Regions from separate parts of the Serratia sp. LTN-2 genome, predicted to be linked through region 1. Evidence: predicted binding sites of a transcription regulator. Region 1 holds the regulator's gene; each other region holds the start of a gene.

Region 1 (10,447 bases):
CTCGGCGATATGGCTCACCGACGGCAGACAGCCGTTCGGGAAGATATATTTGTTGATCCACGGATCGACGTTCATGTCGGTCTTGTTGGAGCCGATGGTGTGCAGCAGGAACAGCCCGTGCGGCACCAGATTGCGCTCTACCACGTTGAAATAGGTGCGGTAGTTTTTCGGCCCGACGTGCTCGAACATGCCGACCGAGACGATGCGATCGAACTGCTGATGCAGGTCGCGGTAATCCTGCAGCAGGATCTGCACATCGAGTCCGGCGCAGCGCGCCTGAGCCAGCTTCTGCTGTTCGGCGGAAATGGTCACGCCAACCACCGACACGCCGTAGTTTTTCGCCGCGTAGGCGGAGAGGCCGCCCCAACCGCAGCCGATGTCCAGCAAGCGCATGCCCGGCTGCAGCTGCAGTTTCTCGCAGATCATCCGCAGTTTCGCTTCCTGCGCCTCTTCCAGCGTGGTGGCGTCTTTCCAGTAGCCGCAGGAATATTGCATGTAAGGATCGAGCATCAGGGTAAACAGATCGTTGCCGAGATCGTAATGCTCTTTGCCGACGATCCAGGCGCGCTTTTTCGATTGCAGATTGGTCAGGCGCGCGGCGGCGATACGCAGGGTATCTTTCAGGTGGTGGGGGAGTTTTTTCTCCAGCCCGGCGCTGACCACGCGCTGGAAGAACATATCCAGCCGCTCGCACTCCCACCAGCCGTCCATATAGCTTTCGCCCAGGCCCAACGAGCCTTGCTGCAACACGCGTTTAAAGAATTCGGGGTTTTTAACCTGAATATCGAAGGGGCGCGAACCGTTGATTTCAATGCCGGCCAGGCCGAGCATTTCATGCGCGATACGGTACCACTGATTGTCCTGGATACTCAGATCTTCTATACACGATGAACTCATAGCTTCTCCATCACCTTCTTCTGACTGATGACCCGTTAGGAAACAGCTTAGACAATTTCTGCGGGTGCATACGTTTACCGGCGGAAAATAGGCCCGCGGCGTCTGATATCCGACTATGAACAGAGGAAATTTTAAGAAGCTACCCGGCGCAAATGGCGCGGGATGAACGCATCCTTAAAAAGAGTGTGACGCAAGACGCGTACACAAGCGCTAATTGAGATATAAAGATTATAAGGTGTTACTTTACAAGGTTGTTTTTGAGTATAGGCGTGCGGAGGCGTCGACTCAACAGTAAATCGCACTCGGCACGCATATTCTTTAAGTGATTATTAAGCTTGGCAATTATGACGCTGAGTTAGCATGTTCCCGCTGCGCCTTTTGCTGCGCATCGGCCGTTTTCCCCCGCTGCAGGAAATACCCCAGCGCGGCCAGAATCACCGTAGACACCATTACCGTCACCGTCGCCAACAGCGGCTGGGCAATAAACGCCGATACCAGCATGCTCGCCACAAAACACAGCCCCAGCTGCAGCGTATTTTGCAGCGCGGCGGCTTTGCCGCTGCTTTCCGGGAACGGCATCAGCGCATTCGCCACCATAATCGGGTAGCCGGCGCCATTGACCAGCGCCATCACGCAGAACGGGATCAGCAGCGTGGTGAGCGTCGGAGAGGTCAGCGTCGCCACCAGATACAGCGCCACCATGCTGACACCATAAGCTACCAGCAGCCACGGCAGCAGAGTTTTGCCATTGATGCGCTTGAGCGCGGCGCGGCAGCCGTAGCCGCCCAGCAGGAAGGCCAGCGTTTGCGGCACATAGCTCAGACCGATGTCGCTCGGGCTATAGCCCATATCGCCGAGGATAAACGGCGAACCGGTCAGCCAGGCGAAGAAACCGGCCGAGCAGGCGGCGTACATAGTGACGTTGCCGCTGAACACCGGAGATTTCAACAGTTGCCAGAAGCTGACGCCGTTTTTTGGCGCGTCGGTGGCGGGTTGCGTTTTGGCGCGCTCTTTGAGCATCAACGTCGGCAGCAGCAGCAGCGCGGTGATCACCAACAGCGCGGCGAAGATCGCCCGCCAGCTGGCGTGGTTCAGCAGCCAGGCGCCAAGCAGCGGGGCCAACGCCGGTGACAGCGCCACCAGCGGCATTATGGTGGCGAACACGCGGTTGGCCTGACCTTCACGATAACGGTCGACCACCAGCGCTTGCCAGATGGCGGTGGCGGAACAGACGCCGACGGCCTGAATAAAGCGCAGGATCCACAGCTGCAGGGCGTTTTCCACCCACAGCATGCCGAGGCAGCCGAGGGCGAACAGCGTCAGGCCAATCAATAATACCGGTTTACGCCCCAGGCGATCGGAGAGCGGCCCCCACAGCAGCTGCGCGAAGGCGAAGCCGGCCAGGAAGATGCTCAGGCTGGCGCTCACGGCGCCGGCGGAGATTTGCAGTTCTTCGCGCATGGCGCCGAAGGCAGGCAGATACATATCGGTCGCCAGATAACCCAACATGCTCAGGCCGGCGAGGTAGAACATAAAGCCAAAAGAATTTCGCATGGTATTTCTCGTTAATATTTTAGTGTCGCAGGTTTTTAGCGCCGGCCAGTGTATCCGGCTGGATCTCTGCTTGTGAAACGGTAATATTTGCAAAGTGCTGTTAAAAAAATTGAAGGCAAAGCGATGTGGTCTGAATATTCACTTGAAGTCGTCGACGCGGTAGCGCGCACCGGCAGTTTCAGCGCGGCGGCGCAGGAGCTGCACCGGGTGCCGTCGGCGGTGAGTTATACCGTGCGGCAGCTGGAGCAATGGCTGGCGGTGCCGCTGTTTGAGCGGCGTCACCGCGATGTGGAGCTGACGCCGGCCGGTGCGTTGTTTATCAAGGATGCGCGAGCTGTTATCAAAAAAATGCTCGACACCCGCCGGCACTGTCAGCAGGTGGCCAACGGTTGGCGCGGTCAGCTGAATATCGCGGTGGATATCATCGTCAAACCGCAGCGCAGCCGCCAGCTGGTACTGGATTTCTACCGCCATTTCCCCGACGTCGAGTTGATGCTGCAACCCGAGGTGTTCAACGGCGTCTGGGATGCGCTGGCGGACGGCAGGGCGGACATGGCGATCGGTGCCACGCGTGCGGTGCCGGTCGGCGGCGGTTTTGCCTTCCGCGACATGGGCTATATGAACTGGCTGTGCGTAGTCAGCCCGCAACACCCGCTGGCGCAGCTGGCGGGGCCGCTGCACGACGATCAGTTGCGGCCGTACCCTTCGCTTTGTCTGGAGGACACCTCGCGCAATTTGCCCAAGCGCGTCACCTGGACGCTGGATAACCAGCGGCGGCTGGTGGTGCCGGACTGGACGTCGGCGCTCGACTGTTTGTGCGCCGGGCTGTGCGTCGGCATGATGCCGGCACATCGGGCGCTGCCGCTGGTGCAGCGCGGTGAGCTGAAGGCGTTGCAGCTGCAGCAGCCGTTTCCCGCCAGCCCTTGCTGCCTGACCTGGCAGCAGGATAAACCGTCACCGGCGATGAGTTGGCTACTGGCGTATCTGGGCGATGGGGAGACGCTGAATCAGGAGTGGCTGAGCGAGGCGGCACCGGAAGCCGTGCAGGCTTCCGGCTCAGGGGATTAGCGGCGGTAGTCGATGAACGGGCCATCGGCGACCGAGCGGCGTTCGATCAGCTTCGGATGCACTTCGATCACCTGCGACTCTTCGCGCTTGCTGATGATGCGATCCAGCAGCATGGTGAAGGCCATTTCGCCCAGGCGTTCTTTCGGCTGATGAATGGTGGTCAGCGCCGGGGTGAAGTAGCGGGCGTTGCGCACGTTGTCGTAGCCGATTACGGAAATATCCTGCGGCACCCGCAGCCCCAGTTCGTCGGCGGCGCAGATGGCGCCCATCGCCATGATGTCGCCGCCGCAGAATACCGCAGTCGGCCGCTGTTTTTGCGACAGGATCTGGTGCATCGCCTTGTAACCGGATTCCGGCTCGAAGTCGCCCTGCACGATCCACTCTTCGCGAATGTCGATCTGCGCTTCCTGCAGCGCCTTCATAAAGCCTTGATGACGGCCGCCGCCGGTATTGCGCGACAGCTGGCCCGGGATGGCGCCGATATCGCGGTGGCCGCGTTCTATCAGGTAACGGCCGGCCAGATAGCCGCCTTCGAAGGCGTTATCGATGATGGTGTCGGTGAAGTCGCCGCGCGCCGCGCCCCAGTCCATCACCACCATCGGGATGTTACGGTAGTCTTCCAGCATGCCCAGCAGCTGATCCGGGTATTCGGAACACATCACCAGCAGGCCGTCGACGCGCTTTTGCGCCAGCATCGCCAGGTAGGCGCGCTGTTTGTCCAGGTTGTTGTGCGAGTTGCACAGGATCAGGGTGTAGCCTTTGCTGTAGCAACTGTTTTCCACCGCTTCGATCACTTCGGCGAAGTAGGGGGCTTCACTCGAGGTGGCCAGCAGGCCGATCGACTTGGTGTGATTGACTTTCAGGCTGCGCGCCACGGCGCTCGGCGAGTAGTGCAGTTCTTTGATGGCGGCCCACACGGCCGCTTTGGTCTCTTCGGCGACGAAACGAGTCTTATTGATGACGTGCGAAACGGTGGTGGTGGAAACGCCCGCGCGTTTGGCCACATCTTTAATCGTTGCCATGTAAGGAATGACTCCTGAACTCACATGTTTACAGCATGTAAGTGTGATGTTAATCGTTTGCCTACGTAGATCCTTCTCCAGAGAAGCGAAAACTGAGTTTTTAGTGTGTTGAAGTCTTCAGCGCTTAATCAGGAGGGGCATGGATGCCGGTACGCAGTTGTGAACTGCGAATTTTGTCGCATATTGAGCAAAAGTGGAAGAGGTAATCGATATTATAAACCGGGAAATGATAACAAGATTTTATCGGCGAACTGTGGGAAAATGATTTGACGTACTAATTGTACGCCTTTTATCCTTAGGAAAGCCCATTTTAAAGGAGTTGTCATGGATACCGAATTGAAGATGTCGCTGTTCACCACCGTTTGCGCGCTGGCGGTCATTATCGCTTTCAGCTTCGTTGCCGCGTTGAACTGATTTCCCTCCGGCGCTAAAAAAGGCGCAGCTTGGCTGCGCCTCGTCACATCAGAAACCGGTGCTTACGCTAGGTTTTCCGCTGCGAAGGTCCAGTTGACCAACGCCCAGAAGTTTTCCAGGTATTTTGGACGCGCATTGCGGTAATCGATGTAATACGCGTGTTCCCACACGTCAACGGTCAGCAGCGGTTTGTCTTCACCGGTCAGCGGGGTTGCCGCGTTAGAGGTGTTGACGATCGCCAGCGCGCCGTCCGGTTTTTTCACCAGCCAGGTCCAGCCGGCGCCGAAGTTTTTCACGGCGGCATCGGTGAACTGCTCTTTGAACGCAGCGAAAGAGCCGAAGGACTTGACGATCGCCGCCGCCAGTTCGCCCTGCGGTTCACCGCCGCCCTGTGGCGACAGGCAGTGCCAGTAGAAGGTGTGGTTCCACACCTGCGCCGCGTTGTTGAACACGCCGCCGTTAGAGGTCTTGATGATCTCTTCGAGCGATTTGCCCTCGAACTCGCTGCCTTTCACCAGGTTGTTCAGGTTAACCACGTAGGTGTTGTGGTGTTTGCCGTAGTGGTATTCCAGGGTTTCGGCGGAGATGTGCGGCTCGAGCGCGTTTTTCTCATACGGTAATGCAGGTAATTCAAACGACATTGCTTCCTCCTTTACAGCGCCATGTGCTTCCCGCCGGGGCGAGAGCCGGATGGGCCGTTTTTTATTGTGGTCATTCAATCTTAACAATTTTCATCATAAAAAACAGGAGGAAAAGCGAGAAATGCGCGTGGGGAAGTGCGATGGGCGATAGCTTGAGCAGGCGGTTGCGACCGGGCCGCAACCGCGCAGAGCGGGAAATTAACGAATGGTTTTCGGCGTCACTACGCGGCGTGCGCCGATGTAGTGGTTCTGCCAATAGTCGTTGTCGAGCTGGCTGATGCGGATCTCTTCGCCGGTGCGTGGCGACTGGATGAATTTGCCGTTGCCGAGGTAGACGCCGACGTGGTCCGCCACGCCGCGGTTGTTGATGCGGAAGAACACCAGATCGCCGCTTTCCAGCTCGCTTTTCTTGATCGGCGCCGCGTCGCGCAGGTGATACATCTCGTTGGCGGTGCGCGGCATCTTGATTTTCACCACGTCTTTATAGGCGTAATAGATGAGGCCGCTGCAGTCGAAGCCGGTGCGCGGCGAGCTGCCGCCCCAGCGGTAAGGTTTGCCCATCTGGCCCATCAGCTTGGCCATCGCGGTCTGTTTGGCGTGCTGGTAGCGTTTCTTGTGCGCCGGGCTGAGTTTCAACGGCTTTTCTTCACGCGCCAGCTTGGCGGTGGCCATGCCGGCTTCGCGGTGGCGGCCATAGCCTTTTTTGTAGCCCTTTTTCGGCGGGGTGACTTTAATCTTGGCGGTTTTCTGCGCTTTGGCCTTGGGTTTGGCGCTGACGATCTTTTTCGCGCTTTTCTCGCTTTTGGCCTTGGCGGTCTTGGTTTTTTTCTCGGGAGCCGTCACTTTGGCTTTCTTGGCGGCTTTATCCGCTTTCTTTTTTCTGCGGTCATCGGGCCGCGCTTCATTGGCATGGCTTTTACGCTGCTCGGCGGCAACACGCGCCTGTGGCGCAGCGTGCGCCAAATTGAAGAAGAGCTGCGTAAACAGCAGCGCAAAGAGCGTAAGAATTAAACGCATGTCGACGTCACCAACCTTGGCCCCGAAACGGATATCGAAAGAGTTACAGTATTCCCGAATTTCGCCATATAAAACAGCGAAGAACTCAGAAATAATAATCCATATTGTGAGAAAACGTTAATGACATTTTTTTTGGTTTAAAATCAGCCTGTTGGTGTATGAAAAAACGTCAATCCATGGCGGATGGGATAATTAATCCGCGCCGTCGTCGCGGCGCAATATATTAGTGAAATGGTCGGATTAAAAATGTTATTCTCAGCGTATGTTTTGACCGGAATGACGTGGCCGGTGAAACGCGATCGGCGGCGGGTGAATATCCTTGCAAAAGATGGCGTTTTCTTGCGACTGTTCCAGCCGCTACAATAGAGCGCGTGATGCATGTTGTAGCCATGAAATGTGGCTTGAGGAAGCAATAAATGACGACGACAATTGAAAAAATTCAGCACCAGATCGCTGAAAACCCGATTCTGCTGTACATGAAAGGCTCGCCAAAGCTGCCGAGCTGCGGCTTCTCCGCACAGGCTGTGCAAGCGCTGTCCGCCTGCGGCGAGCGTTTCGCCTACGTGGATATTCTGCAGAACCCGGACATCCGCGCCGAGCTGCCAAAATACGCCAACTGGCCGACTTTCCCGCAGCTGTGGGTGGACGGTGAGCTGGTCGGCGGTTGCGATATCATCATCGAAATGTATCAGCGCGGCGAGCTGCAGCAGCTGATCAAAGAGACGGCTGAAAAGTATAAAGCGCAGGAAGACCAGCAGTCTTAATCGACAGGCTTGCGGTTATCGCGTAACGGGCGGCGCCAGTGCAAACTGGGCCGCCTTTTTCATTGGTTTTATTCGGCGAGATCGGCGGCGGGCAGCGGCCAGCCGCCGAGGCGTTTCCAGCGGTTAACCAGCTCACAAAACAGCAGGGCGGTTTGCTCGGTGTCGTACAGCGCGGAGTGCGCCTGGCTGCTGTCGAACGGCATGCCGGCGGCGATGCAGGCTTTGGCCAGCACCGTTTGGCCCAGCACCAGGCCGCTCAGCGCCGCAGTGTCGAAGGTGGCGAACGGATGGAACGGGTTGCGCTTCAGCCCGGCGCGTTCTGCCGCGGCCATCAGGAAGCTGTGATCGAAGTTGGCGTTGTGCGCGACGATAATGGCCCGGTTACAACCGCGATCCTTGAGCCCTTTGCGCACCGCTTTGAAAATGGCGTGCAACGCGTCATATTCGCTGACTGCGCCGCGTAGCGGGTTGTGCGGATCGATGCCGTTAAACGCCAGCGCCTCCGGCTGAAGGTTGGCGCCCTCGAAAGGCTCCACGTGGAAGTGCAGGGTTTCGTCCTGCTGCAGCCAGCCGTCTTCATCCATTTTCAGCGTCACGGCGGCGATTTCCAGCAACGCATCGGTATTGGCGTTGAACCCGGCGGTTTCAACATCTATTACTACGGGATAAAACCCACGAAAACGACCACTCAGGGCGTTAAGATCACTTTTCTCGGCCATCAGTTTCTTATCTTCATCGAATGCAGCGCGCATTATGGCAAATTTTGCGCCCGGTTGCAGGCGCTATCGCGCGGAGAATCAGCAGGGCGCGGGGCGCCCTGAAGGGGAGGCTTAGTGGCCGAGGCCCTGACCGGCGTGTTTGTTTTCGATCAGCTCGATTTTGTAACCGTCCGGATCTTCGACGAAGGCGATCACCGTGGTGCCGCCCTTCACCGGACCGGCTTCGCGGGTGACCTTGCCGCCGGCGCGGCGGATGCTGTCGCAGGTGGCGGCGACGTCGTCCACGCCCAGCGCCAGGTGGCCGAAGGCGGTGCCCATGTCGTAGCTGTCGGTACCCCAGTTATAGGTCAGTTCGATAACCGCGCCTTCGCTCTCTTCCGTATAGCCGACGAAAGCCAGCGAGTATTTGTACTCCGGGTTCTCACTGGTGCGCAGCAGGCGCATGCCTAATACCTTGGTGTAGAAGTCGATGGCGCGTTGCAGGTCACCGACGCGGATCATGGTATGGAGTAAGCGCATAATTCCTCTGAATTAACTGTGCCGTGGCAGACGGCGGGTGGATTGAAGCACAAGCGAGTATAGCCTTGTCCCGCAAGGAAATTCAATGTAACGACTGAGTGACAATGTCACATGTTGTCGTCATGCCGGTGATGCCTAATTATTGATCGAGCGCGCCGATCGATACGAAGTAATTGATCTGCACAATCAATTATCAATCCTGCGTGCAACCGTGTAAAAATTAAACGGCAGTATAAACAACACCAGGGAACAGCGGCCCGCCTTGTGCGGGCCTTTTTGCAAGCGGCGCATAAAAAAACGGCCATGCGCTTGCGTGGCCGTTGGGCGTCAGGACGGGTTACTTCGCCAGAAACGGATAGTCGGTATAGCCTTCGGCACCGCCGCCGTAGAAGCTTTCCGGCTTAGGTTCGTTCAGCGGCGCGTGCTGACGGAAACGCTCGACCAGATCCGGGTTGGCGATATAGCTGCGGCCGAAGGCTACCGCGTCGATGAAACCTTTTTCGATCAGCGCTTCGGCTTTTTCGGCGGTGTAGGCGCCGGCGCCGACGATCACCCCTTTAAAGTGGGCGCGCACCGAGTCGCGGAAGGCGTCGGAATACGGTTTGCCGCCTGCCCAGTCCGGTTCGGAGATGTGCAGGTAGGCGATGTTGCGCTTGTTCAGCTCTTCCACCAGGTACAGCGCCGCTTCCTCCTGATCTTCCCCGTTGTCCAGACCGTTGAACGGCCCCAGCGGCGAGATGCGGATGCCAATATGTTCGGAACCCCATTCGGCGACCGCCGCGTCGACCACTTCCAGCGTCAGGCGGGTGCGATTCTCGATGCTGCCGCCGTATTGATCGGTACGTTGGTTGGAAGCAGGGGACATGAACTGGTGCAGCAGATAGCCATGGGCCGCATGCAGTTCGATGAAGTCGAAGCCGGCCTCGCGCGCGTTGGCGGTCGCCTGACGGAAATCGTTGACGATACCCGGGATCTCGCTGGTTTCCAGCGCACGCGGCGTGGAGGTCGGTACGCGCACCCAGGCGCCGGTTTCATCGCGTACGGTGGTGCGCGATTCGGCGTTGATGGCCGAAGGGGCGACCGGCGCTTGTCCGCCCGGCTGCAGGCTGTCGTGGGAGATGCGCCCTACGTGCCACAGCTGCACTGCGATGTGGCCGTTTTTGTCATGCACCGCCTGCGTGATGTTTTTCCATGCGGCGATCTGTTCCGGAGTGTGCAGGCCCGGTGCACCGGCGTAGCCTTTCGCCTGGAAAGAAACCTGCGTCGCTTCGGTCACGATCAGGCCGGCGCTGGCGCGCTGCGCATAGTATTCCGCCATCAGCGGCGTAGGAATGTCGCCCGGCTCGATGCTGCGCAGACGCGTCAGCGGAGCCATAAACACGCGGTTGGGCAGGGTGACGGCGCCAACTTTCAGCGGAGAGAGCAATTTTTCAGTCTTCATAGTGCATCCTGTATTTAATAGACCGGTCGTCTAGCAATGGGCGATAAAAAAACACGAACTGCATTTTTCAATAAAAAGAGATTGTTACCGTTACGGCTGCGGCGAGCGCAGCAGCAACTCGATGCTTTCCAGCGCGCTGGTCAACGGCGCCAGCGAGCGACGGATCTTGGCGCGCAGCGAGGCGCCTAGCCACAGTGAATACAACGTCTCCGCAGTCGCCGCCGGGCTCATGGCTACCGACAGCGAGCCCTCGGCAATACCGCGCTCAATAGCCGCCTGCAGGTGGCCAATCACGCGAGCGGTCCCGATTTCCAGGGCATGACGCATCGGTTCCGACAGATCGCTCACCTCGGCGGAAAGCTTCACCGCCAGGCAGGCGTTGTGGCACTCG
Region 2 (10,447 bases), on a different contig from region 1:
CTTGAGCGCGGCCGGAGTGATCAGCGTGATGTCCGACAGGCTTTCGGCGCGCTTCCACAGCGCCTGCTGGATCACCGAGTTTTCGATAATGTGGCCGAGATGGCTGAAGCCGCATTCGTCGCCGCGGAAGGCGATTTTGCCGAAGCTGTCCCGATCCCACACTTCCATTGCGTTGTAGGCGCTGGCCCGCAGCTGGAGAATGTCGTCCCATACGCCGATATGCTGCAGCAAACGCTCGCTGGCGGCATTGATGGCGGAGACGCGCAGGGCCGGCTGTTCCGACGGCGGCGCCATCTCCGGCTGTCGCTGCTCCAGCACCGCCACGCGCAGCCCGCTGCCCTGCAGGCCGCAGGCCAACGCCAGCCCCACCATACCGCCACCGGCGATAATCACGTCAAATGATTGCATGCTGCTCGATTTCCTTAAATAACGCGCGACGTCTTGACGCACCGCGCTTTGGGCGCGCCAACGCGCCCGACTATGTCTTTAACGTTCCACCCAGCCCAGCGTACGCTTGGCGAAGGCGTCGCGCACTGCGGGCAAACGCTCCATCGCCATCAGCCCCAAATTGCGGCCAACCACCAGCGGGCCGTAACGGTTGGCGAACAGATGGATCAAGCCGTCGGTCACGCCGATCGTCGCCTGCTGATCTTGTTGCCGCCGCTGCTGATAGCGGCTCAGCAACGCATAACCGCCGGCGTCTTCGCCACTGTTCACCGCTTCCGCCAGCGACATCACATCGCGCAGGCCGAGGTTGAACCCCTGCCCGGCGATCGGGTGCAGCGTCTGCGCCGCGTTGCCTACCAACGCCAGCCGGTGGCTGACATGGCGATCGGCAGTCAGCAGAGCGAGTGGGTAACTGTGCCGTTTGCCGGCCTTGAGGATACGCCCCAGCCGCCAGCCGAAAGCCTGTTGCAGCTCGGCGATAAAGCGCTCGTCGTCCCAGGCGTCGACCTGGGCGCGATCCTCGCGCGCATGGCACCACACCAGCGAACTGCGCCCCTGCGACATCGGCAACAGCGCCAGCGGCCCGTAACGGGTAAAGCGCTCGAAGGCGCGCCCCTGCGGATCTTCCGCCGTGGTGACGTTGGCGATGGTGGCGAACTGTGGATAGTCCTCCTGCCGCCACTGCATATTGCAGGCCTGCGCCAGCGCCGAGCGCGAGCCGTCGGCCGCCACCAGCAGCTGCCCGGCCAGGCGTCGGCCATTGTCCAGCAGCACTTCCGCCCGCTCTGCGGTGCGAATAACGTCCACCACCCGCGCGGGGCAGTGCAGCGTGACGCCCGGCGCCTTCGCCAGCAGCGCGAACAGCCGCTGCCCGGCGTCGTGTAGTTCGATCACCTGGCCGAGCGCATCGACCTGATAATCCTGCGCCTGCAGATTCACAAACCCGGCGTGGCCGCGATCGCTGACGTGCACCTGAGTGATCGGCGTGGCGCAATCGCGCAGCGCCGGCCAAACGCCGATGCGCGCCAACTGTTGGCAAGTGCCCTGCGCCAGCGCGATGGCGCGAGCGTCAAAGCCCGGGTGGCTGCGGTCGTCCGGCCGAGTCGCCTCGACCAGATCCACCGCCATTCTTCCCTGAGTGAGCGACGAAATGGCCAGCGCCAGCGTCGCGCCCGCCATACCGCCGCCAACGATAATTACACTCATTCCGTTACCTTGCCGCCGCCATCAACGCTTCGATGGCATCGGCGTCTTTCACCACGGTGGCGGTCAGGTTTTCATTGCCGTCGGCGGTGATCACGATGTCGTCTTCGATACGGATGCCGATGCCGCGGTATTCCGCCGGCACGTCCGCATCCGGCGCGATATACAGCCCAGGCTCCACGGTCAGCACCATACCCGGCTCCAGCAGCCGATCGCGGCTCGGCGTGCCATAATGGCCGACGTCGTGCACGTCCAGGCCCAGCCAGTGGCTCAGCCCGTGCATAAAGAACTGACGGTGGGCCTGCTCGGCGATCAACTGGTCGACTTCACCTTTCAATACGCCCAGCTCCACCAGCCCGACCACCATGATGCGCACCACTTCGTCATTGACTTCGCGGATGCTGGTGCCGGGTTTGAACAGCTCCAGCGCACGCAGCAGCGACGCCAGCACGATGTCGTACACTGCGCGCTGCGGCCGGCTGAACTTGCCGTTGACCGGGAAGGTGCGGGTAATGTCGCCGGCGTACCCCTGATACTCGCAGCCGGCGTCGATCAACACCAGATCGCCGTCGCGCATCTGGCTCTCGTTCTCGGTGTAGTGCAGGATGCAGCCGTTTTCGCCGCTGCCGACGATGGTATTGTAAGACGGGTAACGGGCGCCTAGGCGGGTGAATTCATGATGAATTTCCGCTTCCAACTGGTATTCGAACATGCCCGGACGGCATTTTTCCATCGCGCGGGTATGTGCCAACGCGCTGATCTCGCCGGCGCGGCGCATCACCGCCAGCTCCTCCGGCGATTTGAACAGCCGCATGTCGTGCAGCCACGGCCGCCAGTCGGTGACGGTGGCCGGCGCCTGCAGATTCTGGCGGAATCCCTTGCGCAGCTTGTCCAGCGCGCCGAACAGGATCTGATCGGCGTAGGCGTATTCGCCCTGCGCGTGGTAGACCACGTCCAGGCCATTCAGCAGCAGGTGCAGCTGGTCATTGATTTCATCGAACGGCAGCGCGCGATCCACGCCCAGCTTCGCCGGCGCGGCGTCTTGCCCCAGACGGCGGCCAAACCAGATTTCCGCCGTCAGGTCGCGCACCCGGTTGAACAGCACGCTGTGGTTGTGCGTTTCGTCGCTTTTGATCAGCACCAGCACCGCTTCCGGCTCATTGAAGCCGGTCAGGTACCAAAAGTCGCTGTTCTGCCGGTAGGGATAGTCTGAATCTGCACTGCGCGTCGTTTCCGGCGCAGAGAAAATAACCGCCGCGCTGGCCGGCGCCATTTTCGCCAACAGCGCCTGACGGCGGTTGTTGAATTCCTGCTGAGTCATTACCTTCTCCTGAAATCATGCCATCCGCACCGCCGGCGGAGGGGCGATAGAACGTTTAGTGCAGCGTCGGTTTGATATTTTCCGGCGCCGTCGGCTTGTGACGAGTGAATTCGCCGTAGCACATGATGGCGGCGACCCGCACATACTCCGCCACTTCTTCCAGCGACTGTTCCAACTCTTCCTGATCTTCGTCTTCGTCGTAGCCCAGCTGCGCGATGTTACGCAGATCGTCGATCGCTTCACCGACCTCGTCTTTCACCTGGGCCAGCTTCGGCTGCATCATGCCCAAACCGAGCAGGAAGTGGTTGACCCAACCGGCCAGCGCGTCGGCGCGATCGAACACGCTGACGATCTCCCCTTCGGGCAGCATCAGTTGGAACAGGAATTCGTCGTCTTCCAGCGTTTCACGCGTCGCTTCATACAGCTGCTGCAACGGTTGGCTGAGCGCCTGCGGGAAGGCGACGCCTTCATTGGTCAGATCGTGCACCAGCGCCTGCCAGCCGGCATCACGGCTGCCGCCGCACAGCAGGCCGCTGATCAGGCCGTGCATTTCTGCCGCGGTCAACGCCACCGACTGTTGGTTGAGGGCCACGGTCAAAGATTGGTAACTTGGAAATGTATTCTGTATAGACATGCGCATTCGTCATCGTTGGCAGGATAAGTTCGTGGTATGCTACCACCAAGGTCCGTCGCTATACCAGATAAGCGCGACACCTCAGTGGCTAGTTATAATCGTGATGTGGCAGGTCTCACACTGCGCCGGCGGGTGACGAAAGTGCGGTAAATACGCATTTTGAAACCCTTTTTTGACTGGCGATGTCTGCCGCAGTAGATTACAACCAGGTACTGAAAAAGGGGTTGTATCTTGGTACCGAGGTATATATAGTGGCGCCCGCTTTGACGGCCCGGCCAGGGCGGACAAGGCTGGCGCGAAATTTAGGCAGGAAGGTGGCATGTCTGCACAACCGGTAGATATTCAAATTTTTGGCCGCTCGTTAAGAGTCAATTGCCCGCCAGAACAACAAGATGCGTTGAATATGGCGGCGGACGATCTTAACCAACGGTTGCAAGATCTAAAAGTTCGCACTAGAGTCTCCAATACTGAGCAACTGGTTTTCATCGCGGCATTGAACGTCTGTCACGAACTTGCTCAAGAACGGTTGAAAACCCGTGATTATGCGTCCAATATGGAACAACGCATACGGATGCTGCAGCAGACCATTGAACAAGCGCTGCTTGAACAAGGTCGCATCTCTGAACGTCAGGATGTGCAATTCGAATAACTTAAGTTGTTGAAATCACAGTTTTCAGCAACGAGTACAAAATTTCTCTGAGATGTTCGCCAGCGGGCCAGTCCCCTGAGCCGATATTTAGTACAAACAGAATGTGTTGCTCCGCGATCGGTGAGCACGCTCGGTGCGCCGAGAAGCCTTAAGATTGCGACGGCACGTTCACCTTGAACCATGGGTTCAAGGGTTACAGCCTGCGACGGCATCTCGGAGATTCCCCTTCTCAGCGGTTTATGTGTGCTGAACGCCACACTGAGCAAGCCTGATACGATGCCTTTTCAACCCCAATTCGCGCAGCAGCGCCAAGCCATTCGTCAACTCATTCGCCAACGTCGGCGCGAACTTACGCCGGGCCAGCAACGCTTTGCCGCAGAAAAGATAACCGAACGTCTCGTCGCACACGGCCGTATTCAGGCGGCGCACAGCATCGCGGTATTCCTGTCGTTTGACGGCGAACTCGATACCGGGCCGCTAATCGAGCGTTTGTGGACGCTCGGCAAACGGGTTTACCTGCCGGTGCTGCATCCGTTCAGCCCGGGGCACTTGCTGTTCCTACGCTATGCGCCGGAAACGCCGCTGGTGCGCAACCGCTTCAATATTCTCGAGCCGCACCTCGATGTGCGCCAGGTGCTGCCGCTGGGCGAGCTGGACGTGGTGTTGACACCGCTGGTGGCGTTCGATCATACCGGCCAGCGTCTGGGCATGGGCGGCGGCTTTTACGATCGCACCCTGCAAAACTGGCAGAGCGATGGCCCCTATCCCATCGGCCTGGCCCATGATTGCCAACAGGTGGAAAGCCTGCCGACCGAGCATTGGGATATCCCGCTGCCGGAGATCCTCACCCCGCTCTGCAGCTGGGCGTGGCGCGAGCCCAAATAGCAAAAGGCCGGAATCAATCCGGCCTTTTTCTTTCATTGCGGCATGCCGCCGAATCAGAACAGCAGACGGGCGCGAATGGTGCCGTCGATGGCCTTCATGCGCTGCAGCGCGGCGTCGGCGCGCGCGGTTTCCGCTTCGATATCGATCACCACATAGCCGATTTCCGGCCCGGTTTGCAGGTACTGCGCGGCGATGTTAACCCCCTCTTCGGCGAAGATCTGGTTAATCTGCGTCAGCACGCCCGGACGGTTTTCATGAATGTGCAGCAGGCGGCTGGCGTTCGGGCCATGCGCCGGCAGCGACACTTCCGGGAAGTTGACCGCCGACAGCGTCGACCCGTTGTCGGAATACTTCGCCAGTTTGCCGGCCACTTCGTCGCCGATGTTCTCTTGCGCTTCCTGAGTTGAGCCGCCGATGTGCGGCGTCAGCAGCACGTTGTCGAACTCACACAGCGGCGAGTTGAACGGATCGCTGTTGGTCGCCGGTTCTTCCGGGAAGACGTCGATCGCCGCCCCCGCCAGATGATTGCTGGCCAACGCATCGCACAGCGCGGGGATATCCACCACAGTGCCGCGCGAGGCGTTGATCAGAATGGCGCCCGGTTTCATCAGCGCCAGCTCTTCTGCACCCATCATATTCTTGGTGGCCAGCGTTTCCGGCACGTGCAGCGTTACCACGTCGCTCATATTGAGCAGATCGGACAGATGACGCACCTGTTGCGCATTACCCAGCGGCAGCTTGTTCTCGATGTCGTAGAAGAACACCTTCATGCCCAGCCCTTCGGCCAGAATGCCCAGCTGGGTGCCGATATGACCGTAGCCGATGATGCCCAATTTTTTGCCGCGCGCCTCGTAAGAGCCCACGGCCAGTTTGTGCCACACGCCGCGGTGCGCCTTGGCGTTGGCGGCCGGAATGCCGCGCAGCATCAACAACAGCTCGCCCAGCACCATTTCGGCCACGGATCGGGTATTGGAGAACGGGGCGTTGAAGACCGGAATACCGCGCTTGGTCGCTGCGTTCAGATCAACCTGGTTGGTGCCGATACAGAAGCAGCCCACCGCCACCAGCTTTTCTGCGGCGGCGAAGACCTCTTCGGTCAGATGCGTGCGCGATCGGATGCCGACGAAGTGCGCATCGCGGATGGAGGCCTTCAGCGATTCGGTGTCTAACGCACCCTTGTGGTATTCGATGTTGGTATAACCGGCGGCACGCAGATTGTCTACCGTGCTCTGATGAACCCCTTCCACCAACAGGAATTTAATCCTGTCTTTCTCCAATGATACTTTTGCCATTTACCCGACCCTATGTTCAGACTTCAGAAGCGGCTGTTGCGACACAGCTCCCATCCAACATAACAAAAATAACGCGGGCGGCAATACAAACGATTGCCTGCCCGGCAGGACAAGGCGCAGCGTTCCTGGCGGTTTCTGGCAGAAAATGCCATAGGGAAAGTTTTCGGCAGAAGCTTTGGGGAGTCAGTTTTCACAATGTGACATAAGTCACCAAATTTGCCGCTTTTCAGAAAAGATATTTTAACCGAAGAAATTTTGCGGCCCGGCATGACCGGGCCACAGGCCATGGCGGCTTATTTGACCACTTTCACGCCTTCCGACGTGCCGACCAGCGCCACGTCCGCGCCGCGGTTGGCGAACAGCCCAACGGTCACCACGCCGGCGATGCCGTTGATCTTGTTCTCCAGCGCGATGGCGTCGGTGATGCTCAGGTTATGCACGTCCAGGATCACGTTGCCGTTGTCGGTCACCACGTTTTGGCGATACTCCGGCAGGCCGCCCAGTTTCACCAGCTCGCGCGCCACGTAAGAACGCGCCATCGGGATCACTTCCACCGGCAGCGGGAACTTGCCCAACACGTCTACCTGTTTGCTGGCGTCGACGATGCAGATGAATTTCTTGGCGATGGCGGCGATGATTTTCTCGCGCGTCAGCGCTGCGCCGCCGCCCTTGATCATCTGCATATGGCCATTGATTTCGTCCGCGCCGTCCACGTAGATATCGAGCGAGTCCACTTCATTGCTGTCGAATACGTGGATGCCGAGGCTTTTCAGCTTGGCGGTGGAGGCGTCGGAGCTGGACACCGCGCCTTCAATCTGGTGCTTGATGGAGCCCAGCGCGTCAATAAAGTGGGAAGCGGTCGAGCCGGTGCCAACCCCGACGATGGTGCCCGGCGTTACGTATTCCAGTGCCGCCCAGCCTACCGCTTTTTTCAGTTCGTCCTGCGTCATAATATGTCCCTTGCCTCTGTACGAAAACGTGTGCGTATTATAGGGTAAAACGCTGTTTTTCACGCCGGCAGGATCACACTTATTTACCGCATCCCGCATTTTTACCCGCTTTGCGGCGAGTTGGTGGCGTGATTTTTCCACCTGCGCCGCGCGCAAAATGTGGCATAGTGCCGGTATCATTCTAATTTAAGGGATATCTTTCCGATGAAACGCCCAGACTATCGTACGCTGCAAGCGCTGGACGCGGTGATCCGTGAGCGCGGCTTCGAGCGCGCCGCTCAAAAACTCTGCATCACGCAATCGGCGGTATCCCAACGCATCAAACAGCTGGAAAACCTGTTCGGCCAGCCGCTGCTGGTCCGCACCGTGCCGCCGCGCCCGACCGAACAAGGGCAAAAGCTGCTGGCGTTGCTGCATCAGGTGGAGCTGCTGGAAGAAGAGTGGCTGGGCAACGACACCGGCGTCGATACGCCGCTGCTGCTGTCGCTGGCGGTCAACGCCGACAGTCTGGCGACCTGGCTGCTGCCGGCGCTGAAACCGGTGCTGGCGGACTCCCCCATTCGTCTGAATCTGCAGGTGGAAGATGAAACCCGCACCCAAGAGCGGTTGCGCCGCGGTGAAGTGGTGGGGGCGGTGAGTATTCAGCCGCAGCCGCTGCCGAGCTGCCTGGTGGATCGGCTGGGGGCGCTGGACTACCTGTTCGTGGCCTCCAGCGGCTTCGCCGAGCGCTACTTCCCCAACGGCGTCACCCGTTCCGCGCTGCTGAAAGCACCGGCGGTGGCCTTCGACCATCTCGACGACATGCACCAGGCGTTCCTGCAGCAGAACTTCGATCTGTCGCCGGGCAGCGTGCCCTGCCACATCGTGAACTCATCGGAAGCCTTCGTGCAGCTGGCACGCCAGGGCACCACCTGCTGTATGATCCCGCATCTGCAGATCGAAAAGGAGCTGGAATCCGGTGAACTGATCGACCTGACGCCGGGGCTGTACCAGCGCCGCATGCTGTACTGGCACCGCTTCGCGCCGGAAAGCCGCATGATGCGTAAAGTGACCGATGCGTTGCTGGAACACGGTCACCAGGTGCTGCGCCAGGATTAAAACGAAAAAAGGTTCGCCACAGCGAACCTTTTCTTCAATACCACACCCTTACTGCGCGGCGTTGCGCTGCAGCTCGAACACCACATCCACCTGATCGTCGAAGTGAATGCTTTGCTGTTCATAGGTCTGCGCCGCATCGCTTTCCGCCGCCGCACCGGCCGCCTTATACATCCGCGCCACCGGCATCGGCTGGTAGTTGGCGACCCGATAGCGAATGCTGTACACCGGCCCCAGCTTGGCGTGGAAGCCTTTGGCCAGGGATTCGGCCTGTTGAGTCGCGTTCTCGATCGCTTTTTGCCGTGCCTGTTCGCGATACACGTCCGGCTTGGCGACGCCCAACTCCACCGCACGGATCTCGTTCAGGCCGGATTTCAACGCGCCGTCCAGCAGCTCGTTCAGCTTGTCCAACTGGCGCAGCGTCACCTGCACCTGGCGCACCGCACGGTAGCCCTTCAGCACCGACTCGCCGGTTTTCAGGTAGTCGTATTCCGGCTGGGTGCGCAGGTTGGCGGCGCTGATGTCTTTCTTCTCGATGTTATTTTTCTGCAGGAAATCAAAGTACTGCGCCACGCGCTCATCCACCTGCTTCTTCGCCTGAGCGGCGTCTTTGGAGGAAACGCTCACTTCGATCGCCAGGGTGGCGATGTCCGGCGTGGCGTCCACGCTGGCGGTGCCGGAGGTGACGACATGCGGCCCTTCAGGCACTTCGGCCGCCTGCAGCGCCATCGGTAACGTCCCTAATCCGACCATTGCGGCCATAGCCAATGCTTTTAGCTTCACAGTGTCTCCTTAATGACAGGCTGTCTCTGATCGCCGGCTTTTCCCCGTGAGAACCGCCGGATTCCTGGCATCAAACGTAGCATATCGCGCGGCGTTTTGAATTCGGATTAGTGACAAATTCTTATAAATTTGCCCCCTGCCAGGCCAGCTGCAGCGCGATGCCCCACATCACCAGCCCGACCAGCGCATTGATGATGCGCTGCGCCCGCTGCGTGTTCAGCCAGGGCGCCAGCCAGGAGGCCAACAGCGCCAGCCCGAAGAACCACACGACCGATGCGCTGACCGCGCCGAGCGCAAACCAGGAACGCACGTCCGCCGTCAGCTGTCCACCCAGGCTGCCGAGCACCACGAAGGTGTCCAGATAAACGTGCGGGTTCAGCCAGGTGACCGCCAGCATGGTGACCACGATGCGCCAGCGGCTCTGCGCCAGCTCTTGCGCCGCAGCCTGCGCCGGCTGCGGACTGAAGGCGGAACGGAACGCGCCCCAGCCGTACCACAGCAGAAACGCCACCCCGCCCCAGGTCACCAGCGCCAGCAGCAGCGGCGAACGGGTCAGCAATGCGCTGCCGCCGAAGATGCCGGCGCAGATCAGCACGATATCGCTCAACGCGCACAGCGCGGCGATCATTAAATGATACTGACGCCGAATGCCCTGATTCATCACGAATACGTTCTGCGGGCCCAGCGGCAGGATCATGGCGGCGCTCAGGGCAAAACCCTGCAGGAAGACGGATAACATGGGGATTCCTCGAATGATAAAAGGCGCCGGACGAGGGCGCGAATCGGTCAACACGCGCATCATACGAGGAAGCGATCATTAGGTGAAATTGATGTTTCTAATCAAGTATCAGAAGCGCTAATACTCCAACCGGCGGGATTGCGCCGTCAAATTCGCCCATCGGCGAAAAATTCGCTATCATCCGCTCCCCCTCACCAGCCGGCCACACGATGTCTACGATTATCGATACCTTCATCGCCCCGCCATGTCATGATCAGATAGAGATCCTCTATCAGGACGCTCATCTGGCGCTGATCAATAAGCCGACCGGGCTGCTCAGCCTTTCGGGCAAGAATCCGCAAAATCTCGATTCGGTGCACCATCGGCTGGTGCAGATCTTCCCCGGCTGCACTTTGGTGCACCGTCTGGATTTCGGCACGTCCGGCTTGATGGTGGTGGCCCGCAATAAG
Region 3 (10,447 bases), on a different contig from region 1:
CGAGTTTCTCCTGACGCGTCAGGCTATGGGGCGCGGCGAGCGTGTAGCCTTGCCAGAACTGTTTATCGGTAGCGAAGCGGGAAGAGTCGCGGTACTGCAGATCGTGTTCATACAGCCGGGTAAAACTGCAATTGCTGAATTCAGGAATGGTTTTTTTCTCAGCCAATGCGTTGTAATACAGCGCGATACGGCGCATGAACTCTTCGGCGCTGCGGCCATCCACCAGCATGTGGTGAAAACGCCGGTAGAGGATATAGCTGCCCGGCGCCAACGTCAGTAAGGCAAAACCGAACAGGTCCTGATCCAGCGCGGAGATCACGCGATCGGCATCTTGCCGCATCCAGCGCTGCGCCGCTAATTCAGGATATTCGTGGCTGCTGAAATCCTGCACGGCAAGCGGATCATGACTGCGCGCCGCACGGTATTGATAAAGCTCGCCGTCTTGTTCGGTGAAACGGGCCTGCATCGCCGGCGTTTCTTCAACGATCGCGTCTATCGCCTGGCGCAGCAGGGCTATCTGCAACGGCCCTTCTATCGTGCCGTATCCCCACATATTGAACGGCAAGCCTTCAGACATGCTGGCGCTCAGCCAAAGCTCGCGCTGAGCGGTGGTAATTTCATGCAGTTCGACTTTCTCCACCGCAACATGAGCACCCGCACGGAATTCCCCACTCTTCACATCAGTTTGTTTGTTCATAATATTCTCTAGCACGTTTTCATTACGTTAATGAAAGGGACCGTCCGGATTTAGGCAAAGCCTGGCCGCCCGACAGTTCAAGTCAGAATAAAAAAACCGTAGAAAAGTTGGGTCTCCCCCCAACTAAGAAAGGATGTAATGCTTAATCCAGAGGTTCCCCCTGTGCCTCAATTTGCTGAGGTGTGAAGTATAGGAGAGGATATTTTTTTTGGCGAAATGTGCGAAAGGGAATAAATGACCATTTTATTTCCCCGATATTACTCAGGGATGACGAGCGTATTCCGCTTGTATTAATTCGAGATAATTAGGAAGGAACTCATATTATTTATTATTATTCACCATAGTTAATGTGCAACAATGCTTACGATAAGAGCCTCTTCATATCAATAAGTTATACTTTATTGTTTTAATGAAAATAATTTACTTTTTAATTAATTCATTGCCATTTAAAATGAGCGGCGATTTTGCCTGCAGCGCATCTATCGTTTTTTGTTATAACGATGGGAAAAATTATGCTGAAAAATTTCTTCGTTTTTTCGGGCGTCAATCAACGGCACCGTTCCCAACGACAGACGACGTAAAAGGGGCGGCATAGCCCGCCCCGAGAGGTCTTACCACATCAGCCGGCCGATCAACGGCGCGGCCACTACCGTGATAATTCCCGCCAGCATCATCACCAGGCTCGACACTACGCCCTCCTGCGGCCCCAGCTCATAGGCGCGGGCGGTGCCGGCGCCGTGCGACGAGGCGCCAAATCCGGCTCCCTTCGCCAGGCGGCTACGCACCGCCAGGCGCAGGAACAGAATATCGCCCACCGCCATGCCAAATACCCCAGTGATCACCACGAACAACGCCACCAGGTCCGGCTGGCCGCCCATCTGCTTGGCAGCCTCCAGCGCGAATGGCGTGGTGATCGAACGCACCGCCAGGCTGCGCTGCACCTCTTCCGGCAACGTCAGCAGTCGCGCCAGCCACACCGAGCTGTACACCGCCACCAGCACCGCCGTCGTTACGCCGGCGGTCAGCGACAGCCAGTGGCGGCGGATGATATGCAGGTTCTCGTACACCGGCACCGCGAAGGCGATGGTCGCCGGCCCCAACAGCCACAGCAGCCAGTGGGTTTCACCGATGTAGTCCTGATAGGAAATGTGGGTGACTACCAGCAGCAACACCAGAATCATCGGCGTCAGCACCAAAGGCATCAGCAGCAGCGTGCGGCGGCGACGATAGAGTTTCTTGTTGGCGAAGTACAGCGCCAGCGTCGCCAGAAAACAGGCCAGGCTAAGGATGAAATCATTCATGGCGCTGCTTCCGTCGCTGCAGCCAAATCTCCAGCCGATACACCCTGTCCACCACCAGCCCGGTGGCGCCCAGCGTCAGCATAGTGCTAACCGCGATCACCAGAAAGATCTTCCAGCCCTCGACCATCAGCAGCTGGGCATAGTTGACCACCGCCACCACCGCCGGCACGAAAAACAGCAGCATTTCCGCCAGCAGCCAGCGGGAACCGGCCTTGACCCAGCTCAGCGGCAGAATGCGCAGCAGGATCAGCGCCAACAGCATCAGCATGCCGACGATATTGGCGGGAAGCGGCAGGTGGAATTGTTGCACCAGACGATCGGCGATCAGGAACAGCGCCGCATACAACGCCACCTGAATCGGCACCTGCAAACGGGTCAGCAGGGAGGGGGCTACGCGGCGTAACGCCAGAGACATGAAAGATGACCTCAAACAATAAATTGACGGCCTACAGTATACGCAGCCGGGAAACCACGCCTGAAATGAATTAAAATTATCGACATCATGCCGTCTGGGAATAGTTTCCCACCGGTAGCGTCCCCAAGGAGAACCCTAACGTGGATGTCCGCACCCTGCGCTACTTCGTTGAAGTGGTGCGCCAGCAAAGCTTCACCCGCGCGGCGGAAAAACTGTTCGTCACCCAGCCCACCATCAGCAAGATGCTGCGGCATCTGGAGGAGGAGCTGGAGTGCACGCTGCTGATCCGCGAAGGCCGCAAGCTGCGTCTGACCGACAGCGGCCAGGCGGTGTATCAGCGCGGCCTGACGATCCTCGACGAATTCCGCCAGTTGGAGGCGGAGCTGGAAGACATCGGTTCAGTGAAAAAAGGGGTGCTGCGGCTCGGCATTCCGCCGATGGTCGGCAGGCAGATCGCCGATCTGATCCGCCGTTTTCGCCAGACCTACCCCGGCATCGAATTAAAAATTTCCGAACTGGGCGGGCTGTCGGTCGAGCAGGCGGTGATGTCCGGCGAGCTGGATCTGGCGATGACGGTGCTGCCCTTCGATTCAGAACAGCCGCTGACCTTTCTGCCGCTGCTGGGCCATCCGATGTGCGTGGTGGCGCCGCGCACGCCGCAGTGGCTCAATCGCACCCGCATCAATATCGCCGAATTGGCCGACAGCCCAATCCTGATTTATAACGAGGACTTCGCGCTGTACAAGATGCTGATGAAGGCGTTTAGCCAGGCCGGTTTTGAGCCGCAAATCGCGGTGCGCAGCGGCCAGTGGGACTTCCTCGCCTCGATGGTGCAGGCCGGCGTGGGCATCGCCATGCTGCCGGAACCGGTCTGCCGCTGGCTGGACAAGGAAAACCTGGTTTGGCTGCCGCTGGAGCCGCGCATGGAGTGGCGGGTCGGGCTGATCTGGCGGCAGGGCAGCTATCTGTCACACAGCGCGCAGGCCTGGATCGCCTGCTGCCGCGACTACTGGCCGCCGGTAAAGTAGCCAAAAAACAAGGGCCGCACAGGCGGCCCTTCAGGACAGAAATAAGAGGAAAAACGTTTATTCCTCGTCTGAAGTTTACCCTTCGCGCTCGATCAGCAGCGCTTCGAGCAAGTCGAGATCGTGCAGCAGTTTTTGCAGCGTCTCGTTGCTGATTTTCTGCGTGGCGCGCAGGTGGTACAGCTCGCCGCGCTCGGCGCGCAGCGCCGTCAGGCGGAAACGCCGCTCGAGGTTTTCCATCGCCAGCGCATTCTCGATGTCGTCTTTCGAGGCGATGCGCCGCCGCAGCATGCCCGTCACCCGCGAGCTGACTTCTTTCAATACCTGCGGATCGAGGTTCTCTTCGGTATCGGCAACCAGGCGCTCTTCCATTTTATTCACGCTCTCGATCGCCACTTCGGCCGCCATGGCGATCGCCATGCGCTCCTCCTGCTTGCTGGCACTCTTGTCGGTGACCTGCACGCCGCGCAGCAGCAGCGGCAACGCCAGCACGCCGACGATCAACGACAGCAGGATCACCCCGGCGGCGATAAACACCAGTTGATAGCGCGCCGGGAAGGCGGTGCCGTCACTCAACAACAGCGGTATCGACAGCACACCGGCCAGGGTAATCGCCCCGCGCACCCCGGCGAACGACGCCACCCACAGCTCACGCGTGCTGTAATCGCCGAACTGCAGCGGGCGCTTTTTCATAAAGCGGTTGCTGGTTTTCTTCATTACCCACAGCCAGGTGAAGCGCAGCACCAGCAGCGCGGCGTAGATGGTGGCCACGTCGGCGAACAGGTACCAGGTCTGAATCGTCGGATCCAGCTCCGCCTGCAGGATAGAGGTCTCGAGAATGCCCGGCAGCTGCAGGCCCAACATGATGAACACCATGCCGTTGAACACGAACTCCAGCATCGCCCATACGCTGTTGGCGCGCAGGCGCATCGCCAGCGGCGCGTTGCGGATCACGCCGGACTGGCTGATGGTCATCCCCGCCGCTACCGCCGCCAGGATGCCGGAGACGCCGATATGTTCGGCGATCAGATAAGAGGCGAACGGCAGCAGCAGCAGGAACACGATCTGGGTCGCCGGATCGTCGCCGCTCCAGCGGCTCATCACCCGCAGCGATTTACTGTAGGTCCAGGTGACCGCCACACCGGCCAGCAGGCCGCCGATCGCCACTTTGAGGAACTCCAGGGTTGCGCCGCCCACGGTGAACACCATGGTGCCCATCGCCACCGCGATGGCGAACTTGAGCGACACCAGGCCGGAGGCGTCGTTCATCAGCGCCTCGCCCTCGAGCACGCCCATGATCGGCTTGGGAATGCGCCCTTTACCGACGATGCCGGACAGCGCCACGGCGTCTGTCGGCGACAGCACCGCCGCCAGCGCGAAGGCCGCCACCAGCGGAATGCCCGGCACCATGGCGTAGATCAGATAGCCGACGCCGACCACGGTGATCAGCACCAGCACCAGCGCCAGGCCGAGGATTTCACGCCCGTGATGCAGGAACTCGCGCGTCGGCGTTTTCCAGCCGTCGGCGAACAGCAGCGGCGGGATGAACAGCACCAGGAACAGTTCGGGATCAAAGTCGACGTGCAGCCCGAAGTGCGGCCAGGCCAACAGCGCCCCGATGGCGATTTGCATCAGCGGCAGCGGCACCTGGAACGGCAACATGCGCGTCACCACCCCGGACAGGGAGACCACCAGGATCAAAATGAGGATTGTAAAAAAGATTTCCATGCTTTCCTTAGACTCTACGATTCAGACGACATCGGCTCAGGGCCTGCGTTGGTCCCGATAGTAGATCACTTTTTTTACAGCGGTTAAAGCTTGTTGTGCCTTTCAAAACGCGGTGCAGAGCAGAAGAAGACTTATCTTAAGAAGGGAGATGCCGTGCATGCTTCCCCCGCCCGCCGGGCGAGGGAAACGAGGCGTGATTAAATCGCCCAGCCGCCGGCGTAAAACGCCACCAGCGCTACGGCGATCAGCACGGTGCCGATGTTCAGCTTGCGCCATTCGCCGGAGAAGATGCGGCCGATGACCAGCGAGCTGAAGCCCAGCATGATGCCGGTGACGATGTTGCAGGTCAGCACGATGAATACCGCGCACAGCAGGCCGGCCATCGCATCGACGAAGTCGTTGAAGTCCAGCTTGGTGACGTTGCTCAACATCAGCAGGCCGACGTACATCAACGCCGGTGCAGTGGCATAGACCGGCACCAGATAGGCCAGCGGCGACAGGAACAGGATCAGCAGGAACAGAATGCCGACCACGGTGGCGGTCAGGCCGGTCTTGCCGCCCGCGGCGGTGCCGGCGGCGGACTCGATGTAGACGGCGGCGGGTGCGGCGCCCACCAGGCCGGAGAAGATGCTGCTCAGGGAATCCGAGGTCAGCGCCTTGCCACCGCTGATGATCTGCCCGTCTTTATCCAGCAGGTTGGCCTGCCCGGCCACCGCGCGGATGGTGCCGGTGGCGTCGAACACCGCGGTCATCACCAGCGCCAGCACGCTCGGCAACACCACCGGCTGCAGTGCGCCCATGATATCCAGGCTGAAGATCAACGATTTGCCATCAGCGTCCGCCAGGCTCGGCATGGCGAACAGCCCCTGGTATTTCACCGCCGGATCGAAGATCAGACCGATGATGGAAATGGCGATGATCACCAGCAGAATGCCGCCGGGCACGCGCAGTTTCTCCAGCCCGAAGATCACCGCCAGACCGACCAACGTCATCACCACCGGGAAGGAGGTGAAGGCACCGAGCGCTACCGGCAGGCCATCCAGCGGGTTCTTCACCACCAGGCCGACGCCGTTGGCGGCGATCAGCAGCAGGAACAGGCCGATGCCGATGCCGGTGCCGTGCGCCACGCCCATCGGCAGGTTGCGCAGGATCCAGGCGCGAATGCCGGTCACCGAGATGACGGTAAACAGCACGCCCATCAGGAACACTGCGCCCAGCGCCACCGGGATGCTGATGTGTTGGCCCAGCACCAGGCTGAACGCGGTGAAAGCGGTCAACGAGATCGCACAGCCGATGGCCATCGGCAGATTAGCCCACAACCCCATCAACAGCGATCCCAGACCAGCCACCAGGCAGGTGGAGACGAACACCGCCGCCGGCGGGAAACCCGCCTTGCCCAGCATGCTCGGCACTACGATCACCGAGTACACCATCGCCAGGAAGGTGGTCAGCCCCGCCACCACTTCCTGGCGCACGCTGCTGCCGCGCGCGGAAATTTTAAAATAGCCATCAAGCCCGCCGGTTGGTTTTGCGGCGTGGTTCGCTTGAGAGTTCGACATAGGTTACTTCCCCTGTGTTTCATGAATCGGCCCGTCGCAGCAGGCCTGTAATCTCGCCCGCGCCTGATCGCCACGTAATCGTTTACGTCACGTTCCGCTTCCTTGCCCTTCCGTCGCACCGCCAACGGCGATGCGCACCAAGGCAAACGTTTAACTCGCAGCGCGCGGTACGGGTGATTTATGGTGGTTTATTCAAGGCAAACGATTATCCTGCCTTCCCTGGCGTCTAATCAACTAAAGATCGCGGCAAATTATGCAGAAAATGACGGGAATGGCTTCTGCACGAAAAGACGGGGCGACCGGACGCCCCGAGCGACATCTTCCACGACGACATTATTGCGTCTGCACCGCACTGGGATCCATGTACATCAGCTCCCAGATATGGCCGTCCAGATCCTGGAATCCGTGGCCGTACATCACGCCATAATCCCGCGGCTGGTGGTAGGTATTGCCGCCGCCGGCGATCGCCTTGCGCACCAGTTCGTCGACCGCCGCCCGGCTGGGTTGCGACAGACAAACCAACACCTCGGTGGCCTGCCTGGCGTCGCCGATCGGATTTGGGGTAAACATGCTGAATTTGTCGTGGGTCAGCAGCATCACGTAAATCGTATCGCTGACCACCATGCAGGCGGCGGTATCGTCGGTAAATTGCGGGTTGAAACTGAATCCCAACTGGGTGAAAAACGCCATCGAGGCGGGCAGATCGCGTACGGGCAGATTAACGAAGATTTGCGTAGCCATGGGCTACCTCCGATGAAGAATGACCTCATCGAGTATAGCCCATCGCTTTAACTCAGCAGATCGTAAGGGCCGCCCTGCTCCAGCGCCCGTTGATAGGCCGGCCGGGCATGAATGCGCTGCAGGAAGCCGCGCAGTTTCGGGCAATTGTCCAGCGCGCCGCGCGCCGCCATCGCCTCCAGCGGGAAACTCATCTGGATGTCCGCCGCACTGAAGTCGTTGCCGACGAACCAGCTGCCCTTGTTCAGGTGCTGCTCAAGGTACTCGCAGTGCGGCGCGATCTGCTTGTCGAGGTATTCGCGCTGCACGCCTTTGCCGATCGCGCCCGCCACCGGCCGCAGCAGCCACGGGATCGGCGGCTGGCCGAGACGGCTGAACACCAGTTTCATCACCAACAGCGGCATCAGCGATCCTTCCGCGTAGTGCAGCCAGTAGCGGTATTGCTGACGCGCGTGGAAATCGGTCGGCATGAACATGCCTTGCGCGTCATAGGCTTCCTGCAAATATTCGATAATGGCGCCGGATTCCGCCAGCGTCAGATCGCCGTCGACGATCACCGGCGATTTGCCCAGCGGGTGGATCTTTTTCAGCGCCGGCGGCGCCAGCATGGTGTTCGGATCGCGCTCGTAGCGTTGCACCTGATAGGGCACGCCCAGCTCTTCCAGAAACCACAGAATGCGCTGCGAACGCGAGTGATTGAGATGATGAACAATGATCATGACGAGGCTCCTGTCCGTTGCCACACCAGCTCGCCAACCTGCAAGCCGTTGCCGAGCTGCAGCGGAACCGTGCGCAACGTCAGCCGATCGCCGCTGAAAGCGTAAAAGCGTACCTGACGGCTGCCGATCCAGTTGGGGAACGAACAGCCTTCGACCTGATGCACCACCTGCAGCTCGCTTTCCTCCACCTGATAGCGGCCGAAGTAGCAAATCATATTGATGAAAGCGGTATGGATCTCGCGTTCGGACCCCTGCGCCAAATCAGCGGCGGCGAAACGCGGCCGCACGGCGCTGTAGAGCTGCGCCGCCATCGTGCCATTGGCCTCATAGTGGATGCGCCCCAACACCTGCTCACCCAGCGGATAATTCAACTCGCCATCCTGATTTTTAAACGCCGACGACACCAGCGCCCAGCTGCCGATAAACGCGTTTACCGTCATCAGTCTTCTCCGGTTAAGGATCGTCTGTAAAGGGTAGTGATGATTTTTACCGCGCGCCAGCGGGTGAAAAATAATCAATTTATTTGAATGAAATACTCAAAACTCTCCGATTTTTTATTCCGACCTGCCGCACTACTATTTAACACATCGAGAGACAACGAGCTCTCACCCAATCAATACGCTGAGGAATACATCATGAAAAACGTCAAAATTTTTGCTACCGCTGCACTGCTGGCTACCGCTTCTTTCGCTACCTTCGCCGCTGACCTGCCAACCAGCCAGCCTGCCGCAGACGCTCAGAAAATCGGCGTAGTCTCCGTGAGCGGCGCCGCCAACCTGAGCGCGCTGGAAAGCGAACTGGCCAGCAAAGCCGCCGCATCGGGCGCCAGCTCATACCGCATCGTCGCCGCCGGCGGTCAGAACAAACTGTACGGCACCGCAGAAATCTTCAACTGATCGTCGAACAGCTAACCGACGGAAGAAAGAAGCCCCGCAAGGGGCTTTTCTCGTTTTAGCGGGCATCAAAGCGTGCCGCCAGCTTCTGCAGGCGAAACTGCTCGGTGATGTAATCGACGAATACCCGGGTTTTGGTCGGCAAAAATTTGGTGGTGGGAAAATAGAGGTAGACGCTGCCGCGATCGACATACCAGCCCGGCAGAACCCGCACCAGACGGCCGCTTTCCAGATAAGGCGCCGCATTCGGCATGCCGATCAGCGCGATGCCCACCCCCATCTCCGCCGCCCGCGCGGCCGCTTCCGGTTCGTTGACCGTCATCGTGACCGACATCGCCGGCGCCCGCTGCTCATTGACCGCGTTGCGCAGCGGCTGATGGCGGATACGCCCGGTTTGCGGCGAGCGGATAAAGATGCCCGCATGTTCCGCCAACTGCTCCGGCTCCGTCAGCGGCGGCCGCTGCCGCAGATACTCCGGCGAGGCCACCAACACCCCATGAGCCGGCGCCAGCTCACGCGCGATGATGCCCTGCGCCAATTCGATGCCGCCGCCCAATGCCGCATCGAAGTGCTCACCGATCAGATCGACCTGGCGGTTGTCGAAATGCCAGTCCGGCACGATCGCCGGATAACGCGCCAGAAAGTCCGGCAGCATCGGCAAGACGAAATGCAGACCAAAGGCGGTGCCCATGCTGACCTTCAGCCCGCCGGCCGCCGCGCCGCCGCCGCTGCTCAGCCCTTTCAATGCGCACTGGATCGATTGCAATCCGCCGCTCACCTCGCTGAGAAAACGCTCCCCCGCCTCGGTGAGGATCAGCTTGCGGGTATTGCGCTGAAACAGCCGCACGCCAACCACCGCTTCCAGCCGGGTGACATTCTTGCTCACCGCCGCCGGGCTGATGCCCAGCTTGCGGCCGGCGGCGGAAAAGCTGCCGTTTTCCGCGCTGCTGACGAAGCACTCCAGATGTCCCAGCATGTTTTTCCTCTATGGATTTTAAACTTATGGTTTGAACTGATTATAGCTCTTTGTGGCTAGTTACCGTGCGGGCGATCCCAGATACTGGCCGTAACGGTTTTCCCTTACCCACTCTGGAGACACAGCATGACCACAGCACAAACTCTGCAAGGTAAAGTCGCATTCGTTCAGGGCGGCTCGCGCGGCATCGGCGCCGCCATCGTTAAACGGCTGGCGAGCGAAGGCGCCGCCGTCGCCTTTACCTACGCCGCCTCGGCCGATCGCGCCGACGCGGTGGTGAACGCCATCACCGCCGCCGGCGGCAAAGCCCTCGCCATCAAGGCCGACAGTGCCGATGCGGCGGCGCTGCAGCAGGCGGTGCGCCAGGCGGTGAACCTCTTCGGCAACCTGGATATT

Evidence for each region. The regulator PurR, encoded in region 1, represses purine synthesis genes. The targets are predictions, from matches to a motif close to CANGCAAACGTTTGCNTG.
Region 2: the regulator PurR is predicted to act here: its motif matches at 6,514-6,531, upstream of serA (phosphoglycerate dehydrogenase).
Region 3: the regulator PurR is predicted to act here: its motif matches at 6,865-6,882, upstream of AC6BYQ_RS17830 (NCS2 family permease).

Annotation. Positions count from the first base shown of each region.
Region 1 covers NZ_JCAXDO010000011.1:100,449-110,895, reverse strand. The annotation lists gene cfa (cyclopropane fatty acyl phospholipid synthase) at 1-897, opposite strand, end outside; gene punC (purine nucleoside transporter PunC) at 1,240-2,451, opposite strand; gene punR (DNA-binding transcriptional activator PunR) at 2,575-3,519, shown strand; gene purR (HTH-type transcriptional repressor PurR) at 3,516-4,541, opposite strand; gene cydH (cytochrome bd-I oxidase subunit CydH) at 4,866-4,955, shown strand; gene sodB (superoxide dismutase [Fe]) at 5,018-5,596, opposite strand; gene AC6BYQ_RS19680 (C40 family peptidase) at 5,795-6,613, opposite strand; gene AC6BYQ_RS19675 (Grx4 family monothiol glutaredoxin) at 7,030-7,377, shown strand; gene rnt (ribonuclease T) at 7,446-8,129, opposite strand; gene gloA (lactoylglutathione lyase) at 8,208-8,615, opposite strand; gene AC6BYQ_RS19660 (alkene reductase) at 8,953-10,056, opposite strand; gene AC6BYQ_RS19655 (TetR/AcrR family transcriptional regulator) at 10,147-10,447, opposite strand, start outside.
Region 2 covers NZ_JCAXDO010000013.1:26,554-37,000, reverse strand. The annotation lists gene ubiI (FAD-dependent 2-octaprenylphenol hydroxylase) at 1-408, opposite strand, end outside; gene ubiH (2-octaprenyl-6-methoxyphenyl hydroxylase) at 487-1,653, opposite strand; gene pepP (Xaa-Pro aminopeptidase) at 1,658-2,971, opposite strand; gene AC6BYQ_RS20835 (YecA/YgfB family protein) at 3,027-3,605, opposite strand; gene zapA (cell division protein ZapA) at 3,925-4,254, shown strand; RNA gene ssrS (6S RNA) at 4,296-4,478, shown strand; gene AC6BYQ_RS20820 (5-formyltetrahydrofolate cyclo-ligase) at 4,531-5,139, shown strand; gene serA (phosphoglycerate dehydrogenase) at 5,193-6,431, opposite strand; gene rpiA (ribose-5-phosphate isomerase RpiA) at 6,725-7,381, opposite strand; gene AC6BYQ_RS20805 (LysR family transcriptional regulator ArgP) at 7,586-8,479, shown strand; gene AC6BYQ_RS20800 (oxidative stress defense protein) at 8,528-9,259, opposite strand; gene argO (arginine exporter ArgO) at 9,381-9,998, opposite strand; gene AC6BYQ_RS20790 (RluA family pseudouridine synthase) at 10,208-10,447, shown strand, end outside.
Region 3 covers NZ_JCAXDO010000009.1:140,206-150,652, forward strand. The annotation lists gene AC6BYQ_RS17805 (amino acid adenylation domain-containing protein) at 1-697, opposite strand, end outside; gene AC6BYQ_RS17810 (LrgB family protein) at 1,309-1,998, opposite strand; gene AC6BYQ_RS17815 (CidA/LrgA family protein) at 1,991-2,413, opposite strand; gene AC6BYQ_RS17820 (LysR family transcriptional regulator) at 2,554-3,441, shown strand; gene AC6BYQ_RS17825 (Na+/H+ antiporter) at 3,517-5,166, opposite strand; gene AC6BYQ_RS17830 (NCS2 family permease) at 5,364-6,725, opposite strand; gene AC6BYQ_RS17835 (VOC family protein) at 7,059-7,466, opposite strand; gene AC6BYQ_RS17840 (glutathione S-transferase family protein) at 7,514-8,182, opposite strand; gene AC6BYQ_RS17845 (lipocalin-like domain-containing protein) at 8,179-8,622, opposite strand; gene bhsA (multiple stress resistance protein BhsA) at 8,818-9,078, shown strand; gene AC6BYQ_RS17855 (LysR family transcriptional regulator) at 9,134-10,051, opposite strand; gene AC6BYQ_RS17860 (3-oxoacyl-ACP reductase family protein) at 10,178-10,447, shown strand, end outside.